4 regions of the Dysgonomonas sp. GY75 genome follow, and region 2 is predicted to be linked to each of the others. Evidence: riboswitches for the same ligand, from Rfam matches in the RefSeq annotation. Region 2 holds a riboswitch; each other region holds the start of a gene.
The links. A riboswitch is a leader RNA that binds a small molecule or an ion and turns the genes downstream of it on or off. The one in region 2 is predicted to bind cobalamin.

Region 1: linked by a shared signal. The riboswitch ahead of IR083_RS04690 (TonB-dependent receptor) and the one ahead of IR083_RS16225 (anaerobic ribonucleoside triphosphate reductase) in region 2 are both predicted to bind cobalamin.
Region 3: linked by a shared signal. The riboswitch ahead of IR083_RS20600 (cobyric acid synthase) and the one ahead of IR083_RS16225 (anaerobic ribonucleoside triphosphate reductase) in region 2 are both predicted to bind cobalamin.
Region 4: linked by a shared signal. The riboswitch ahead of IR083_RS19495 (TonB-dependent receptor plug domain-containing protein) and the one ahead of IR083_RS16225 (anaerobic ribonucleoside triphosphate reductase) in region 2 are both predicted to bind cobalamin.

What each region holds. Positions count from the first base shown of each region.
Region 1 covers NZ_JADCLQ010000009.1:83,159-88,102, forward strand. The annotation lists gene IR083_RS04685 (sirohydrochlorin cobaltochelatase) at 1-486, opposite strand, end outside; gene IR083_RS04690 (TonB-dependent receptor) at 496-2,673, opposite strand; cobalamin riboswitch at 2,724-3,041, opposite strand; gene IR083_RS04695 (cobyrinate a,c-diamide synthase) at 3,163-4,461, shown strand; gene IR083_RS04700 (DUF456 domain-containing protein) at 4,521-4,944, shown strand, end outside.
Region 2 covers NZ_JADCLQ010000038.1:71,338-76,281, reverse strand. The annotation lists gene dapB (4-hydroxy-tetrahydrodipicolinate reductase) at 1-224, opposite strand, end outside; gene IR083_RS16235 (threonine/serine exporter family protein) at 527-1,030, opposite strand; gene IR083_RS16230 (threonine/serine exporter ThrE family protein) at 1,033-1,827, opposite strand; cobalamin riboswitch at 2,004-2,255, opposite strand; cobalamin riboswitch at 2,494-2,690, shown strand; gene IR083_RS16225 (anaerobic ribonucleoside triphosphate reductase) at 2,864-4,944, shown strand, end outside.
Region 3 covers NZ_JADCLQ010000052.1:292,805-297,748, reverse strand. The annotation lists gene IR083_RS20605 (aminotransferase class I/II-fold pyridoxal phosphate-dependent enzyme) at 1-251, opposite strand, end outside; gene IR083_RS20600 (cobyric acid synthase) at 344-1,822, opposite strand; cobalamin riboswitch at 1,889-2,203, opposite strand; gene IR083_RS20595 (B3/4 domain-containing protein) at 2,275-2,937, shown strand; gene IR083_RS20590 (NAD(P)H-hydrate dehydratase) at 3,258-4,712, shown strand; gene IR083_RS20585 (M23 family metallopeptidase) at 4,750-4,944, opposite strand, start outside.
Region 4 covers NZ_JADCLQ010000052.1:15,979-20,922, forward strand. The annotation lists gene IR083_RS19490 (YncE family protein) at 1-634, opposite strand, end outside; gene IR083_RS19495 (TonB-dependent receptor plug domain-containing protein) at 718-2,709, opposite strand; cobalamin riboswitch at 2,820-2,996, opposite strand; gene IR083_RS19500 (hypothetical protein) at 3,212-4,339, opposite strand; gene IR083_RS19505 (hypothetical protein) at 4,471-4,944, opposite strand, start outside.

The DNA.
Region 1 (4,944 bases), on a different contig from region 2:
TATTTCTGTTACCTTTTCATAATCTTCAGGAGTGTAAAGCAAGGGATTACCGATGCGTATATCTTTAAACAAGGGCTCCACTTCGTCTACATTCTTTTCCAGTGATTCCATTTCCACTCCGTCGATAATCGTAGATGCCTGTATCAAAACATGGGTATATCCATCTGCATGTAATTGTTTCAAAGCCTCTAACGGATTCTGTTTATTTATCCCCCGTTCGCCCAAGCGTTTGATAATTATGCGCGAGGTATAAGCTTCACGCAATTCCACTTCAGGAAATTCTTTCCTCACTTTATCATTCAGTGCATCTATGGTCAGCTCACGGGTATCGGCATGTGTAGTTCCAAAATGCACCATCAGAATAGCAGCCTTATCTCCCGGCTTCATCGTTTTGAAGAAATCGGAATGCTCATAATTTCCACCACCATGAGCAAAAAACGGTAAGACTGTAATATATAGTAATATAGTTGCTAAAATCTTTTTCATATATCCTGATTATTTGCTAAACTTTAAAGACAAACTCACATAGAAAACCCGTCCGGGAGACAGTGTAGCATAATTTGCGCCGAAAGGCTTGTCGTCCACAAAATCAAAAATATTTTCGATACCGAAGCCCGGTTCTACAACAAAACCGTTGAAATTCTTCAAACGATGGCGGGTCGCCAGGTTCCATTGATTATATGCGCGCGCAGGATCTTTATCTCCCATATAACGGCTGCTCTGTATCCGTCCGTTAAAGTTTATGTTCGAATCTACAATCCACCATTTTTTATTCCAGTTTACATTTCCTGTACCAATATGCTTGCTGGAACGTACCAACGGCTTACCTGTATCGTAATCCTTGGAATTTACATAACTGTAGCCCAACCCTATACTCAGTCCTGCTCCGAGATATGAATTCACGGAGGTTTCGAATCCGTTTACACGAGCTCTGGATGAATTGGTGTATACCTGTTTTTTCTTTATCCCTTCATTCTTTTCGTCTTCGGTTATCGTTTCTGTAACATCCCTTGTCTGGATAATATTCTTTATCCGGTTAATATACCCTGTAACAGAAACTGTCAGAAAATCGTTGTGGTATTCAGTATTGAGTGAGTAATAGTTGGATGATTCCGGCTTCAGGTCAGAATTACCAAGGCTTAAAGTAGAACGTGTTATAGTCCTTGTATATAGTTCTTTCATATCAGGAGCGCGGAATCCGGCTGAATAAGATGCCCTGAAATTGAAATGGTCGAGTGAATACATTCCCGACAACTTTGGCGTAAGCCTGTTACCGAAAGCTTCATTATAAACATAGCGGAATCCCGGCACGAATTGCAGTTTGCTATCCAGCAGCTTTATCTCATCCTGCGCATATACCGAATATGTATATACATCTCTCGAACCGTCTTTTGTATCCGACTGGCTTTCGATATAGTCCAACTGGTATTGCGTTCCTACCGAAATACGGTTATATTTTCCTAAGTTGAATATACCTTTCAGATTGGCATCATAGTATTTTTGTCTTCTTTCTTTCGATTCATCTCCGTTTTTATAATTTCCATCATCCTTGATGTATTCACGGTAATATTCAAAATTGTCAGTATATAAGTCCAATGTAATTACAGCCAGATCTTTAAGCATATACCTTGCTCCCGCTCCTATATTGTAATCTTCATATTTCATATTATACGCATATGACGATACTGGTCTTTTCAGCTTCTTGTCATAGAGGCTTCCTTCTGCGTATATGCTTAGAGATTTAGCCGGCTTTACTGTGAATTTCTGACTCACCACATCAGAATAATTCGTGTTCACAGCCATTTTATCAGTATCTATCAACTTATCTCCCGATGTTTCCTGTGTGTTCAACTGCCAGCCATCGCTCTGGTTACGCTGAAAAGAAGTTGATGAGGACAGCCATTTGTAATTTATATCAGCGTTTATAGCCTGCGAAAATTGGCCATATTCGGCATAGCGGGTATCGGATGTTATATAGATGGATTCTTTAGGATTCTCAGTGATAATATTGATAACCCCTCCCATTGCCTCCGATCCATATAATGCAGATGCAGCACCTTTCAACACCTCTATACGCTTTACATTCTTCATATTTATCCGCGACAAGTCTGTATTACCCGATACATCTCCTGCCAGTTTCTTTCCATCTACCAATACAAGGATGTAACGATTGCTTAATCCGTTCATCTGCATATACGAACCCATAGCGTTAGTCATGAAAGAGAAGGATGGACTGATGGACATCATGGCATTTTCGAATGTAGGGACATTTATATTCTCCAGTTCCTTTTTGGTTATCATATCCATTGCTACAGGGGTATTCTTTAATCTGTTGTGCGTACCTGTACCTGTAACTACTACTTCATTAAGTTTCAGCGGGGATTTTTTTAAGACAAATAAGATATCCTCGCGGGAAGATGCAATATCAATCTTAGCTCCATTGTAGTCGAGTGTCGATGCTCTTAATCTGTGTTTGCCTTCGGGTACTCTCTGCAAACTAAACTCTCCGTTCTCGTCCGTCGAAGTTCCCAGTGTGGTATATTCGATCCATACACTGGCACCCGCAACAGGTTTCTCATTTTCATCCACGACTTTTCCCTTTAAGGTCATTTGAGCAAATGCCATGTTTACAATACAGCACAAGATGGCTGTAACCAATACTTTTTTTCTCATTAAAATGCGAAGTATAATGTTAGTAATTATATTCTTGGCCCCGAGAATATTTAATTTATTGTATGCTAGGCAGGTTTCCTGACTTACTCCATCTTTGAACGGCCTTCCCATTTTCAGTAAACAGTTAGCAGTTATCAGTAAACAGTCAAAAAAAACTGTTAACTGATTACTGTATCACTGATTACTGTGAAACAGTGGTATTTGGTCTTGTTCAAAGACTTTTTTCAGAAACATTGTTAACTGATGACTGTTAACTGTTAACTGAATAGAGCTTACAGTAGCGGGCACTGTTCCGGACTTTAACCGGATTCCCTTTTCATGTAAAAAGACGGATGCCTTTTTACATCACCTTAGCGGCGGCAAAGTTAATTTTTTTAAATATCAGAAAAAAGTATTTAAGGAAATAATTTGCAAGTATATTATTTTCTATACACCGATACGAGTTTCATATCCCATATTTTATACTTTTGCTGAAGAAAAAGAAAAATCATGGCATATACATCCCATCTCCTTATCTCGGCAATAGCATCCGGCTCCGGTAAAACTACAATTACTTTAGGTTTATTGAGGGCACTCCGAAACAGAGGTCTGAGTGTACAACCTTTTAAATGTGGACCGGACTATATAGACACCAAATATCATGTCCTGGCAGCAGGAACCGAATCAGTCAATCTCGACCTGTTCTTATCGTCAGAAAGCCATATGAAGTATTTGTATCGTAAATATTCATCGGGTAAAGATGTTTGCATTACCGAAGGTGTCATGGGACTATTCGACGGATACGACCGCATGAATGGAAGCAGTGCGCAAATAGCGGAGAAACTGGATATCCCTGTCATTTTAGTCCTGAATGCGAAGTCGATGGCTTATTCGGCGGCGGCCCTGCTTTATGGTTTCAAGAATTTCTCTGATAGGGTGAATATCGCAGGTGTCATTTTCAATTTTGTAGCTTCCGAAAGCCACTATAATTTCCTAAAAGATGCCTGTCACGATGTAGGACTTGAACCATTAGGCTATCTGCCCAAGAATACTGATATAGAAATTCCATCCCGCCATCTGGGATTGAATATCGACGAACAATACCGCTTCGATGATTTCGCGGACAAGGCTGCTGACCTGATAGAAAAGCATATAGATATAGATAAGCTCTTGGTCATTACTCGCAGAAATCAATCGGATATAGAGGCTGCAAAAGAGGAGCGCGTATCCTCACAGGATTTAAGAATCAGTGTTGCGAAAGATGCGGCATTCAATTTCATGTACCATGAAAATATCGAATACCTGAAAAGATTAGGCACAGTGTCTTATTTCAGCCCGCTGCACGACAAGCATCTGCCTGAATCTGATTTTGTCTATCTCCCCGGAGGATACCCGGAGTTATATCTTAGCGAATTAAGTAATAACCGGACAATGCAGGACAGTATCCGTCATTACATTGAAGCCGAAGGAAAAGTCCTCGCCGAATGTGGAGGCATGATGTACCTGTCTTCATCTATCTCCGATGAAAATGGTACTGAATACCCGATGGTAAACATTTTCGACCAAAAAGCCACAATGGAGAATATGAAGCTCAAACTGGGTTACAGACAATTCAAGTATAATGGTCTGTCGCTGAAAGGACACGAATTCCACTATTCCTCCATAAAAAGCGAACAACAAAGCGTTGTACAACAATACACAGCCAAAGGGCAAGTTACAGATACCAAACTGTTGCGTTACAAGAATGTTATCGCAGGCTATACACATCTTTACTGGGCAGATATGGATGATCTGATGGATCTATTTTAAGAAAAGAAACTCCTATGCATCTATTATTTAGTTATTATATTTGTAGAAATATATAACAAATGGCTATCGATATCATTCTTACCATAATAGGAGCAATTCTCATTATCACGGGCATAGTGGGTTGTATCATGCCCGTACTACCGGGTATTCCTCTCAGCTATGCAGGTATCTTTCTTTTACATCTGACGTCGAAAGTTGAATTTTCCACTCAGTTCTTAATCATATGGGCCATTGTTGTCATCATTGTACAAATACTCGATTTCTATATCCCGGTATGGGGTACCCAGAAATTCGGCGGAGGGAAGAAGGGTATTTGGGGTAGTGCGGTAGGGATTATCTTCGGTCTGTTCTTTCTTCAACCCTTCGGTATTATCCTTTTCCCGTTTCTAGGAGCCTTTATTGGAGAACTGATAGACGGCAAAGAACCAAAGCCCGCTCTTAAGGCCGGGTTTGGAGCTTTTATCGGATTTATGACCGGAACTG
Region 2 (4,944 bases):
CCTGCAACCACAGGGACTTGTGCGGCAAAGCATTTCCTATAATTATCTATTGCACTGTCAGGCGTAGAAAATTCAATTGCCACATCAGCACTCTTAAACGCTGGCGAACCGAAATCGTCCGGATTATTTATATCTATGATAGATACAATACTGTGACCTCTCGAAATAGCTATCTTTTCTATTTCATGTCCCATTTTACCATATCCGATGAGAGCTATATTCATATTTGAGTATTTGTTAAATTAATCGATAAAGCCTACAAATATACATAAAAACTTATTTCCATAGGATTTCCCTTTTAATTAATCCTTGATTATAAGCTTTTTTAAGGCCAGAGGCTTACGTGTTTGCCATCTAAGTAAATCGGTCAGAACAAGTTGCAATCCGGCATCCATCTTTAATTTCTAGTTTTCACTTAGTTAAGCCTCTTAACCTAGATACAAACAGTTAGTCGCCCCGATTCCCGATTTCTTACATCGATTAGTTATTGTTAACACTACGAAGCACTCGCTGCATCCTCTGGAAATCAGAAAATCTTTATCCCCAGATCTTTGATTTTCTTTATCTCCTTCACACTCTTCTTCCGAAAAACCAGAGCTGCAATACAAATACCAATAGCCAGACAAAACAATAGCGAAGAGGTAAGAATAAAGTTATATACTGTATTCTGCAACAAGGATGATCCTTCGATATCACTCCCCTCTTCGTATATCCTGATGCAACCAAGCATCGTACGATAGGCATACAACCCGGGAATCATCGTTATACAGGCCGGAAGCGTAAATACAACAGGCGGTGTATGTATGCGATGAGCACAATATATACCGGCAAGCCCGATGAATACAGTTCCGCAAAGTGTAGATGCAACTAAACCATAATCCGATTGCAACAGCGCAAAACGGATACAATGCCCTACTCCTCCCAACAATCCTGCAATAAGCAAAGCTTTTCGGGGAGTCTCGAAAAGAAGGGCAAAACCTATTGCCACAAAAAAGCTCAGAAAAGCATCTCTTACTATATCGACTATCATCTCTAAAAATTATTAATACCTATCAATGACATACTCATAAACATGCCGATCGCTATACATAGCAAAATAAAGCCGCCGAATGCTCCACGCGCAATACCTGTGGGTATATACCCCTCCAGCAAATCTATAATACAATTAATCAACGGGACACCCGGTATCAGAAACAACACGGCTGTTGCTACCGATATATCGGGCGATAAACCACAACCGAACAATACATTCATGCCGGAGATCGTTGTAGTCATAAAAGCAGAACTTACAACGGCAACCATCAGATTAAAACCCTTCTTTACCATTTCCTGGCGCACCGTAAGCCCTATAAGTGACGCAACAAAGGCAAAAGCCCCATCCACCCAGTCGCCTCCGGCAAGCAAACACAAACAACCGCATGCTACCCCTATAAAAACACGTATCAGCCATACAGGATGTTTCGGTGCCACTTTTATCTCATTCAGGCAATTTTCGAGCTCATCCAACGATATTTTATTCTCGAAAAGATCCCATGTCAGCAAACTGGTATTGGTCAACACACCGAAATGTGCCCCGTGATGCCTCATCCGCCTGTTTCCGGTTACTGTATTTTCGGGATTTTCACGATCTGTAACCGTTACTGATACAGCAGTAAAGGTGAGAAGCATCTCCACTTTATAACAAGTCGTTTCGGCAATACGCTGCACATTCCGGTTTATACGTTCACAGTGAGCTCCCGATTCCAGAAGAATTGTACTTACCTCCAAAATCAGATCGGCAAATTTTGTTGCGGACATGCCTTTGTCCTTTGGCCAAACATTTTCCATTTTGTTCGCTTTATAAAATTAATCTGCGGGAGAATAAATAATTCCGTCGATACCTTAAATAGAGATTTCTGTTATGCATACATAACTAAAACAATGCAACTTTGACTGTTACACAAAACCGGCTCTATCCGAACATGAATTTTCACTTCTCCGACTTGCCTCTAATCCTCGAAAGACAAAATCATACTATTACTGGCAGGTCTTCTGACTTACTCTTGCTCCGTGCAGCCTTCCCGATAGACAGTTGTCTGTCGACCAGTGGCATTGGGTATCGCCCGGAACAACATCAATGAATGTTAACTGATGACTGTTAACTGTTCACTGAAAAGAGTTTACAGCAGCGGGTCTGTTCAGGACTTGCACCTGATTCCCTTTTCATTACTTATCCGAAGATGCGGACTTGTAACACCAATAATTGGATACAAAGTTGGAATAAAAAATTGAAATAATAATATATTAAGAAAGTATTTTTTCTGTAACTATCGGTAAATCATCCGGAATAAAGATAAATTAATATTATAAATTAAACTATTTAGAAAACTTTTCAACAATATTAAAAATTTATTTATCTGATAATATGAAACTTAAAATTTATTTTGGAAAACTTCAGCATTATTTTAAGATAAATAAATCTCATTTTTGAAAACCATATAAAAAAAATAATCTACCTTTGTTGTCATATACGGTTCTGAAATAAAATCGGATGAAAAGGGAATCAGGTGTAAGTCCTGAACTATCCCCGTAGCTGTAAATTTCAAGAAAAAGTTAGGCTCTCACGCCACTGATCAACAGACAACTGAATATTGGGAAGGCGCCTAGCAGAGAAATGAGTCAGAAGACCTGCCGTGTATACATTCGTAGCTTTCGGGAGAAAAGCGATAGAATAGAATATGCGGTGACTTTACATCATTAATCTCTCTTCGCCTATTTTGGTCTCTATCCCCGTCAGTTACATTGAAACAATGTATCATTAATTAACAATTGACGACGCGAAAGCGTGTCGAATACTTTCTTTTACTTATAACATAATACAACCATGATCCAGACAGTCGTAAAAAGAGACGGGCGCATCGTCGGCTTCAATGAAGAAAAGATAATGGCAGCCATTCGCAAAGCCATGTTACACACCGAACAAGGAGAAGACTCTTCCCTGATAAGACGCATCACGGATTTTATCTCTTGCCAAGGCAACGAGCAAATGACCGTAGAGCAAATTCAGGACATGGTAGAAGTGGAACTGATGAAAAGTCCACGCAAGGAAGCGGCCAAGAAATATATCGCTTACCGCGACCAACGCAATATTGCCCGAAAAGCCAAGACCCGGGACATGTTTCTCGAAATCATAGAGACCAAATCGAATGATATCACACGCGAAAATGCCAATATGAATGCCGATACCCCGGCAGGAATGATGATGAAATTTGCAAGTGAAACAACCAAGCCTTTTGTCGACGACTACTTGCTGCTACCGGAGGTAAAAGAAGCTGTCCGCCGAAATTATTTACATATTCATGACAAGGATTATTATCCGACCAAAAGCCTCACCTGCGTACAACACCCGCTAGATAAGATACTTCAGCATGGATTCAATGCCGGACATGGCGAATCACGCCCGGCTAAACGTATTGAAACTGCAAGCATGCTCGGCTGTATATCTATGGAAACAGCCCAGAATGAAATGCATGGCGGCCAATCCATCCCTGCGTTCGATTTCTACCTGGCACCTTTTGTCAGACGCAGCTTTATTGAAGAGATAAAAGTGCTGGAACAGATAAATGGTCTTGACTATAAACATCTTTATGAGATTTCGATAGAAGATTATCTATCAAAAGACCTGACCGGGTTGCAGAATGACGAAAGAATTATCCAACATGCCATAAACCGCACAGTGAGCCGCGTACATCAGTCGATGGAAGCCTTCATCCATAACATGAACACCATACACTCCCGGGGAGGCAATCAGGTGGTATTCAGTTCTATTAATTATGGAACGGATACTTCTGCCGAAGGAAGATGCATCATGCGGGAACTGTTAATAAGCACAGATGAAGGCGTGGGCAACGGAGTAACAGCCATTTTCCCCATACAGATATGGAAAAAGAAGCGGGGAGTAAGCTATTTACCAACAGACCGGAATTACGATTTATACCAACTGGCATGCAAGGTGAGCGCACATCGTTTCTTCCCTAACTTCCTGAATCTGGACGCGACATTCAACCAGCATGAAGAATGGAAGGAGAGCGATCCCCGCCGTTTTGAGTACGAGGTGGCAACAATGGGTTGCCGTACCCGCGTATTTGAAAACCGTTTTGGAAAGAAAACATCGGTAGGCAGAGGCAACCTTTCTTTCTCTACACTTAATCTGGTGCGCATTGCTTTGGAATGCAGAAACATAGAAAACGAGAAGGAAAGGATCGACTGCTTTTACAGGAAACTGGATCAGATGCTCGATCTGGCCGCTCTCCAATTGCATCGCCGCTTCGAGTTCCAAAAGACAGCCGCTCCCAAACAGTTTCCTTTGTTAATGTCGGTGCTATGGGAAGGTTGCGAGCAGCTGGCAGGCGAGGATACAATAGAGAAAGTTATCAATCAGGGTACACTCGGCATAGGTTTCATCGGGCTTGCCGAGGCTTTGGTCGCCCTTATAGGCAAGCACCATGGAGAAGATGAAAATGCGCAGAAACTAGGTCTGGAAATGATAACATATATGAGAGACCGGGTAAATGAGTATTCCGATAAATATCAGCACAACTATAGTGTACTGGCGACTCCCGCTGAAGGACTTGCCGGACGGTTTACAAGGCGCGACAAAAAAGATTTCGGACTTATTGAAGGAATTACAGACCGGGAATATTATACAAACTCAAACCATGTACCTGTATATTATTCATGCAGCGCACATCAGAAAGCCAAGATCGAAGCTCCTTATCACGATCTTACACGTGGCGGGCATATATTCTATGTCGAAATGGATGGTGACGCAACTCATAATCCCGAAGCCATTATGACTGTCGTAGATATGATGGACAAATACAATATCGGCTATGCTTCGGTGAACCATAACCGGAACCGTTGCCTGAAATGCGGATACGAAAATGCAGCTACACAAATAAATGA
Region 3 (4,944 bases), on a different contig from region 2:
GCGATCAGATAAATGGCTTCCGTGGCTCCATTGGTCACACATATATTATCCGTATTAACCTTGTACTTCTCAGCCAACAATTCAACCAGAGAGGATGCGTCGGGTTCGGGATAAGAATGTATAGCACTGATATGAGCGCACAGATGCTCCTGCAAGGTGGATAAATCCTGCCCGCTGCGTATATTGGAACTGAAATTGCTTACAATCTTCTTTCCGTGAGTATATATATCATCGCCGTGTCCGAGTATCATGTCGTAATTAGTTAATTCGTAAATTAGCAGATTAGCAAATAGAGTTAAAAAATAATTTCATCATCAAATTTGCTAATTTTCGAGTTTGCTAATCAACTAATTATCCTATACACCAGCTCCATATCCACATGACTGCGCACATGGTCGGCTAGCTTATTGTATTGTTCTTCTTTAAACGCCTTGAAGTCGAATGGTGTATCCGACAGCTTTCCAATATAAGGAGCTAACAGATAATCAATGACAGCCCCGTTATCAAGAATGCCATGTATATATGTGCCAAAACATTTCTCATTCAGGAAATAGCCGTCAGTACGGCTGTCCTCCAATGTATTTAATGGCGAAAGGCTGGTATCTTCCACGGGAATAGTTGCCCCCATATGTATCTCATATCCTTCGCAAACGGTGTCGGAACCGAGAAAAGAAAACTTCACCTGACGGGTCACCTTTTCCCCTTCCATCTGTGTAGTTACAGGTAGCAAGCCCAATCCGGGCAGACGCTCAATATTGCTTTCCACATGATGAGGGTCACAGACCTCCTGCCCCATTATCTGATAACCACCGCAGATACCTACTACTGTAGCTCCGTTCTTATGGGCTTTCACAATACTTTGCGCTACACCATTACGACGCAGTTCGTACAGGTCATGCAGCGTGCTCTTGCTTCCGGGAATAAGTACAATATCCGCCTTTTCTATTTCATCCGTATTATTGGTATAATACAGATGCACGCGGGGATCACGTTCCAGCACATTGAAATCGGTAAAGTTGGATAGATGACGTAGCAAGACAACAGCCACATTCACCTTGCCATGTGTTGCCTGCAAGTTTTTGGTTTGCAGCATCACTGAATCTTCCTCCTCTATATATATATCTTTATAGTAAGGTACTACCCCGATAACAGGGATGCCACACAGGTCTTCGATCATTTTCACTCCCGATTCGAAAAGCCTGATATCACCCCGGAATTTATTGATAAGAATACCTTTTACATACTTGCGCTCTTCCTCGGTAAGTAACATTATAGAACCATACACCGAAGCGAATACTCCGCCCCTGTCTATGTCCGCTACCAATATTACATTAGCCCCGGCATGTATCGCCATCGGCATATTCACAAGGTCCACAGCCCGCAGATTGATTTCGGAGATACTGCCTGCCCCTTCCATCACAATAGGGTTGTACCGCCGGGCCAGACGGTCGAATGCATCATTTACTTCCTTCCGCAGTTCTTCGCGCCCTTCCACCCTGAAATACTCATAAGCATGCTGGTTTCCCACCGGTTTGCCATTTAACACGACCTGACAGACCTTATCGGTCGTAGGCTTCAGCAACAAAGGGTTCATATCGGTATGGCAGGGAACACCCGCAGCCTCGGCCTGAACGGCTTGTGCACGCCCTATCTCAAGCCCTTCGGGGGTAGCATATGAATTGAGAGCCATATTCTGCGCCTTGAATGGAGCCGGCTGATAACCGTCTTGCAGAAATATGCGACAAAAGGCCGATGTAATAATACTTTTACCTACATCGCTGCCTGTTCCCGCAAACATAATGGGATTGAGCCGTTTCGTCATTATTTTTGATCCTCTGATATTTTAATCCTTATGTATTTTAATATATCCCTGACCCCGGGGATATAAAAACCGAATATTTTGTCCGGCAGGTTTCCTGACTTGCTCTATCTTTGAACGGCCTTCCCATTTTCAGTAAACAGTTATCAGTTAACAGTTAACAGTTTTTTTTGACTGTTTACTGATTACTGTATCACTGATTACTGTGAAACAGTGGTATTTGGTATTGCTCAAAGACTTTTCAGCAACATTGCTAACTGATGACCGTTAACTGTTAACTGAATAGAGACCACAGTAGCGGGTACTGTTCCGGATTCTGACCGGATTCCCTTTTCATGTAAAAGACGAGTGTCTGTTTACATCACCAAAACAGTTACAAAGATAGCTTTTTATTGAGGTTATACAATACGAAAATTGTAACTTTGAAATTCTGTTAATCGAGATATATTATTAGAATGATAGAAATAAAGGTATCGGAGGAAATAAGGAAATCCTGCCCCGCTTTTGCCGGAGCAGCCATTTGTGCCAAAGTAAAGAATACCCCTCATAATGAAGATTTATGGAAACAGATAGACAAGTGTGTCGCTGAATACAAGAAAAATCACCAGATAGAAGATATAAAGAAGAATCCGGCTATCGCCGCTACCCGTGCGACATATAAAAAGCTCGGAAAAGACCCGAACCGTTATCGCCCCTCATCTGAAGCCCTTTGCCGCCGCATCGTCAGGGAATTACCCTTGTACCAGATAGATACATTGGTAGACCTTATTAATCTGGTCTCTATCCGTACAGGTTATTCTATCGGAGGATTCGATGCCGATAAGATAAAAGGCAACACGCTGACATTAGGTGTCGGGATGGCAGATGAGCCCTATGAAGGAATCGGGCGGGGTATGCTGAATATTGAAGGAATCCCCGTATATCGCGATGCTACCGGTGGTGTGGGAACGCCGACAAGTGACAATGAGCGGACAAAGATAGAACCAAGTACAACTAATTTTCTGGCTATCATAAACGGATATAGCGGAAAAGAGGGATTGGACGAAACCGTGAAATATATGCAATCTTTGCTGAAAGATTTTGCAGATTCGGATGGCGGGGAAATTATTTTCTTTTAGTCTTTTTTTTGAAGGGATCGCATAGAACTTTATCTATACATTAATGTTACAATTGAGTGTGCCCCATGGGCATTTACAAGTTACAAGAATAATTAATAATAAAGGATAGAACTTACAGATGAAAATGTATAAAAAAGTGTAAAGTTTGTCAAGTTTTGTGTTCAAGTAAGGGTGAAAAATTTTTCGCCCCTACAAGGAAAAGATAGGAATAAGGAATTTTTGTAAAAAGTGTAAAGTTTGTCAAGTTTTAACAAGTCGTAATTTTTAAATAATAAATCATCAGCTGCTGATTGTTAATCGATAATATAAACCTTTGATATATGAAAATACTAACAGGCGCACAAATAAAGGAAGCTGACCGGTATACTATCGAAAATGAAGCTATCAGTTCGATAGAATTAATGGAAAGAGCTTCTAATTCCATCGCACAATGGATATGCAACAATGTAGAGAAAGGTTATCCCCTGCTCTTCCTTATTGGAAAAGGTAACAACGGAGGTGACGGACTGGCCGTTGCGCGTATCCTGTACCATGCAGGATATAACTGTTCTGTGTCTATGACATTTGATAAAGAACAACTCACCGAGGAGTGCAGATACAATCTGGATCGTCTGCCCTCCGGCGTCGCTAACAGTGGGTTAGAGAATATAAGCGGGGATACTGTCATTATCGACTCCCTGCTGGGTACGGGAGTAAAAGGAGAGATAAAAGAGCCCATATCATCCCTTATAGACAAAGTAAATTCTTTGCCAAACAGAGTTATATCCATTGACCTGCCCTCCGGCATGATAAGTGAATACGGGAACAAGAATCAAAAGATCGTAAAGGCTGACATAACACTGACCCTTGAATTTCCCAAACTGGCGATGCTATTACCCGAAGCTGGGGAATACTGCGGAGAAATCAAGATATTACCGATTGGACTCAGTTCACAATACATATCCAATGAAAAAACTTCCTATCATTATATAACGCCCGGTTTCATCGGGGAAATAAAGTTGACAAGAGATAAATTCGCACACAAAGGAACATACGGACATGCTTTGCTCATATGCGGGTCGAAAGGGATGGCCGGAGCTGCAATACTGGCGACAGGCGGGGCTTTGCGTTCAGGATGCGGACTGGTAACCACACACATTCCTGCCGAAGAACGGTACGCAGTAAATATGGTATATCCATCCGCCATACTAAGTATGGATGATGAATCTTATTTTTCCGTTTTGCCAACGAACGCTTCCAAATATTCATCTATAGGGGTTGGTTGCGGATTGGGACAAGCCCCGCAAACAGCCGATGCACTCAAGCAACTATTGGTTGCAGTTTATAAACCGGTTGTAATAGATGCCGACGCACTGAATATTATATCGGATCACTACAAGATGAGGCATAATATTCCAGCCGGCTCCATCCTTACGCCGCATATCGGAGAACTGAAAAGGCTGATCGGGGAATGGAACAGTGAAGAAGAAAAAATGGAACAGGTGAAAAGGCTTGCTGCCAATCTTAAATCCGTCATCATTGTAAAAGGGGCTCATAGCATGGTCTGTTTGCCGGACGGTAACTGTTATTTCAACTCTACAGGTAACAGCGGCATGGCAAAAGGCGGTAGCGGCGATGTCCTTACCGGTTATATTACAGGCCTGCTGGCACGGGGCTATAATAGTATGCATGCAGCTATTCTGGGGGTATATATGCATGGCCTGGCCGGAGATAAGGCGGCTAAGAAATATGGAATAGAGGGAATGAATAGCAGTGATTTGATAAAGTATTTATGAATTGAAAATCGGCGGAGCCAAATCTTGAAATTAACCCTTAATATTTAAATTCGTATTCATAACTACCTTCATTCCCGCAGGCATCGGTAGCGGTGAATACCAATTTATGAGTTTGTCCCCGTGTCAAACGTTTCGGATCGAATTTGTAGGTATATACAGGAGATTTCACATCATTCTCAAACAGTGCGAACGCTCCGTCGATAGTTCCACGATAAGAAACTATACCGCTTTT
Region 4 (4,944 bases), on a different contig from region 2:
CATCAGTAGCAACGACTATGAAGTATTTGCTCAAATCACGGCTTGCTATAGTATATTCTTCAATATCCGGATTTACTTCAGCTAGTTTATCTTTTTTGATAGTGCCATCTTCGGAGGTATAGATTATCAGTTTTGAAAGATTAATGTGTCCGGAAGCCTTGGTCCATGATAACTTTCCTGCTATTTTGTCTTTTGTATAATCTGTATCCTCAAATGTCAGATCAGTGACAACGTTATTACCGGTTTCGTCCTTTATTTCTACCTTGGCAAAGGTAGATCCTTCTACATCTTTTTTGTTTTTAGGGACGAGCAGGAGATATTTAGTATAGTTTCTTGCTTCTATAGTATATTTCTCTTTATCAATCGATACTTCATCTATTCTTGCTTCTTTTGTAGTGCCGTCATTTGAGGCATAAATAACAATGGACGAAAGTTCAGATGTATTGATTGGCTTTTTCCATGTTAAATCACCACTAATTTCGCCACCTTTCAAATTTACGTCCAGAAAAGCTATATCCGTAGGGAGAGTTTCAACAGAATTAAAAAAATCATTGTCATCATCACTACATGATATAAAAGAAAAAGTTAGTAGCGAGATTAAACAGAGAACATTGAATAATTTATTCATTTTCATAATAGATAATATTTTATTAAGTAAAAGAATGTATTTAATAATATGTTATTACAACTTAACAGTATGCTACTGTTCTATATAATTTAAAAACGATAGTTAGCTGATAAAGTAAATGACCGCCCCGGCATAGGATAATACTTAATGATCTGATAGTTTTTATTAGATAAATTAATCAGATTGAGCTGCACCCGTAATCTACTTTTATTTATATCAAAAGACTTATTTAAAGAAATACTATGATCTGTATATGATTCTATCTCATTATCAAGTATATTCTGATCCAATGCATATCTCTTACCCGATACGATTAAAGTATAAGCTATATTTATCCATGGGTTCTCCAGGCTTATAGCACCTGAACCATAGTGTCGCGGAGTATACGGTATCTGGTCTCTATAATTTTTACTTTCTTGGTCAGTAATGTCGATAACTTTCTGGTAGCTGTAATTTCCGGTTAATTCGATAGATAACTTTCTGCAAAGCTCACTATGCAGGCGTGTATTAATATCTAATCCGGTCATGTCTACTTTTCCATAATTACGCATTTTGAAAATATTCATAGTCGGGAAGGGTACAATCTTATCGTCTACCTTGTTTTTATATCCATCAGCAGATATACTTATAAGATCAACTTTGTTTGATATTTTCCCAACCCATGTCAATCCGGTATTGTATTGAGTAGCATATTCTGGTTTTAGGTTGATATTTCCCATTCTGATATAATACATATCGTCGAATGTAGGCACTCTGAATATTTTTTTATAAGATGCACGTAATCTTATGTTTGTCTTTAAAAAAGGTAGGTAAGAGAGGCTGATAGATGGAGTTATCTTCTTCTTATTATCAGGAACTTCTCCCGATTTGGCATCCTCTTTTACATATGTAGCCAACAGGCTACCGGTAATAGTGATATGTTTATTATTATATTGTGCGGCTAATGCGGTTAGGGATGAATTTCGGGAGGGACTGTCTATATCAGTAAAATTACTGTTAAGACGGTTTTGAAATACATCTTCGAAAAGGCTTATGGAGATATCCTCTATTGGCTTATATAAAATCCCTGCAGAGGCATAATATTCAAACTGGGTAATGCGGTCTTCTTGTTTGCTGCCTGATATATTGTTATTTAGAGCAAAATATTTGTAATATGTACGGCTAAATCTGGCCTGTGCCTTTAGTTCCAGTTTATGCGAAAGCGTGTTTTTGTAATAGGCTTGGGCAAAAAGATCCTTATTCCATACTCGTTCATCATTATCGTCTTTGTAAAAAATTACCGATCCTGGCAGGCCTCTTTCCGAATCCAGATAATTCACCTTGAAATTTAAATTTCCACCTTTACCCAAATTGCCATATAAATTAAGCTCCGTACGCCAGATACTTACGTCAGAATTTCTTCTTTTTCGTTCCTCGGTCTGTTCTGCATTTTTATATGTGAATTTATATCTGCCGTCTGCCCGTTCCCATCCGCTGTTAACGGAAATAGAAAATTGTTCGTTAATTTTATGGGCATAGTAAACCATTGGATTTAATAGTCCGAATGATCCCGTTTTGACCCCTGTGTTTAATGTATTTCGCTTAGTATCGAAAGCCGGTTGTAATGTTGTTATCTGGAGTACTCCGGCGGAAGCATAAGACCTTGCGGATTGAAAAATATCATCGGATTGTCCTATCGATAAAGAAATCATAGAGACATTATCCAGAGAAAAACGGCTTATGTCTATTTGTCCGGATTGTACATTACTCATTGTTATTCCATCATAACTTACTGCTGTATGCTGTGCCCCCATACCTCTGATAGATACCGTTTTCATGCCACCTATACCTCCATAATCTTTTATGCTGACGCCCGAGAATCTGCGTACAGCATCCGATACGGATAGTATGCCGATCCGTTCCATTTCGGCGTTGTCTATCACTTGCAGCGGTGTGGTTGAACGGGCAGCCGATGGCTTTATATGTGCAGATACTTCTACCTCCGATAGTTTTTGTGTCTTGATACTATCATTTGTTTGGGCCAGTAAGGATGTACAAGCGAAAGAACAAAAAAATAAAAAGGCAGAAAATAAAATTCTCATCTATGCAAAATATATCTTTTAGTATAATTGCAGCATCCGATAAGAACAAAGAAAAAGAAAGGTAATTGAATTCTTTTACGCATGTTTCTTAAGCCTTATTCCTCGAAAGCTGTCGAAAATATTTACTTTGCAGGTCTTCTGACTTACTCTTGCTTATATCACCTTCCCATTTTGCAACAGTGGTATTTTGATACAAACATTCCCAGAGCTTACAGCAGCGGGTCTGTTCAGGATTTGCACCTGATTCCCTTTTCATCCTTAATGGAACAAAGTAGTGCAAAGATACACAATATTATAGAAGATTTACTTTTTTGCGATAATTATTTGTGAGGAGTATTATAGAGCTTATCAGGAATAAGAGAGAATGTGATATAGAGGAAGAACTCATAAAAATCTCAAACATAAGAAAGGCAACCTCTCTTATATTTGAGATGGAAGATTGTTTTGAAAAAGCAAAACTAAAATTGAAATGTTTTTTTATCTATATTTCAACTTCTGTTTATTAGTCGGTCGGAATATCAATTCGCAGTGCATAAAAATAAGAATTACCTATCCATGTTTCGGATACAGTAGCCGAATTGCCTGCGTTACTGGTGCCAGCCTGTATAATATATTGAGTTTTCTCCTTTATGTTTACATAATGTAATATAAATGGAGTGGCATATGACTTTATACCCGTTCCGGCAGTCTTCTTCTCTGGATTGGCTCCGGCTCTGGATATGGTGGTGTAACTGCTTTGACTCGGTGTTTTTGAAGATAATAATATCCAATGATACATTCCTGTAAGTGAGGCATTCATGTTCGAATTGAATTTAGCAAATATCAGCCATTGTCCGGCAGGCAATTCAAGCATACCGTCAGATACCTGTACTGTGCTACTGGCAAAACCTTTGTTGTTGTTAATTGAAGTTGACTTTACAGTCCCTAAAGGCCTTAATGCTCCCCAGTATGCATCACCTTTATTATTGGCTGTAAGCAGATGTCCTTGATCCTGGGTGCCATCTGTATACTGGAACGTTCCGGTCATTCTGGTTCTTCCGCTTTCATTCATACTGAATGTATTGTTATTAATAGATAAGATGGCCGGTCGCATATCTACATACTTTCCTTTTATACTTATAACCGTATCGTTAACCATAAATTCCCGGGCGACGCGTATGTCCACAATCTTATTGTTTACTACAACCATTGTATCATTGATAATAAATTTTGCAGCAGGATTATGCTGTATCTTCAATTCGTTGTTATTCAGTTGTACAGTTGTGTTATCATCGAGCTTACCTCCTAGCCATAGCTCTTTGCCATTGGTATCTGTTAAGCCGTTTGCCCCTGATATCTTATTTGACAAAGCTACCCATTTGTTACCGTCCCAGAATTCGATAATATTATTCGTTGAATTATAGATAACCAGCCCCGCAGACTCAGGATTACTCGTTAATGAGTGTGTTGTTATCATATTATTTTTATTGGTATCTGGTATTCTCGGTAGACGTATACCTCCTTTTTTACTTTCTACTTCTACAATACAGAATTTCTCGGGTTCTTTATCCGTCCCTATAACTATTTGTCCTTTGGTAGAACCTATGGCTAATATTGTAAAAATGGGAATAAGGATATATCTATGTTTCATAATGTAAATAGTTTTGTGTTTGTAAATTATATCAAAATACTATGGCTTATTTTTCAAAGATCATATATATTCATTTTATATATGTATATCTTCTTTAAAAGATTTTATTTTCTATTATATATAATAAGGTGTTATTCGTCTTCATTATAATCTTCTATCATAATAGCAAAAAAATAAGGTTCTCCGAACTCTACCTTGGCTGCTCCGGTACCATCTTCTTCTACCAGCCATGTCTGATTGTTGGATGAACTGGCTACAACACAGATTTTTGTATTAGCAGATACATCGATCAGGTAAGTTAGTTCAGGTGACGATGTTGACGTTGCGTCTTCTACATCGGCGCCGATAGTTGCTGTCGGCACTGTTTGGCCCGGAATAAATATATGGGACCAGGTAAACATCTTCTGAGATGCATAGTTCGTCTTTGTTGCAAATTTAGAGAATATAAGCCATTTTCCCGGAGTGAGTGTCAGTGTGTCGGAAATGCATGGGCCACTTATATTTTGACTTGTATTTTGGATCCAGACAGTGCTTGTACCTGTTCCCGCCTTTTTAATTTTGCCTTTAAGATAAGTTTTACCCAATATCAGATCCGGTTTTAGCTT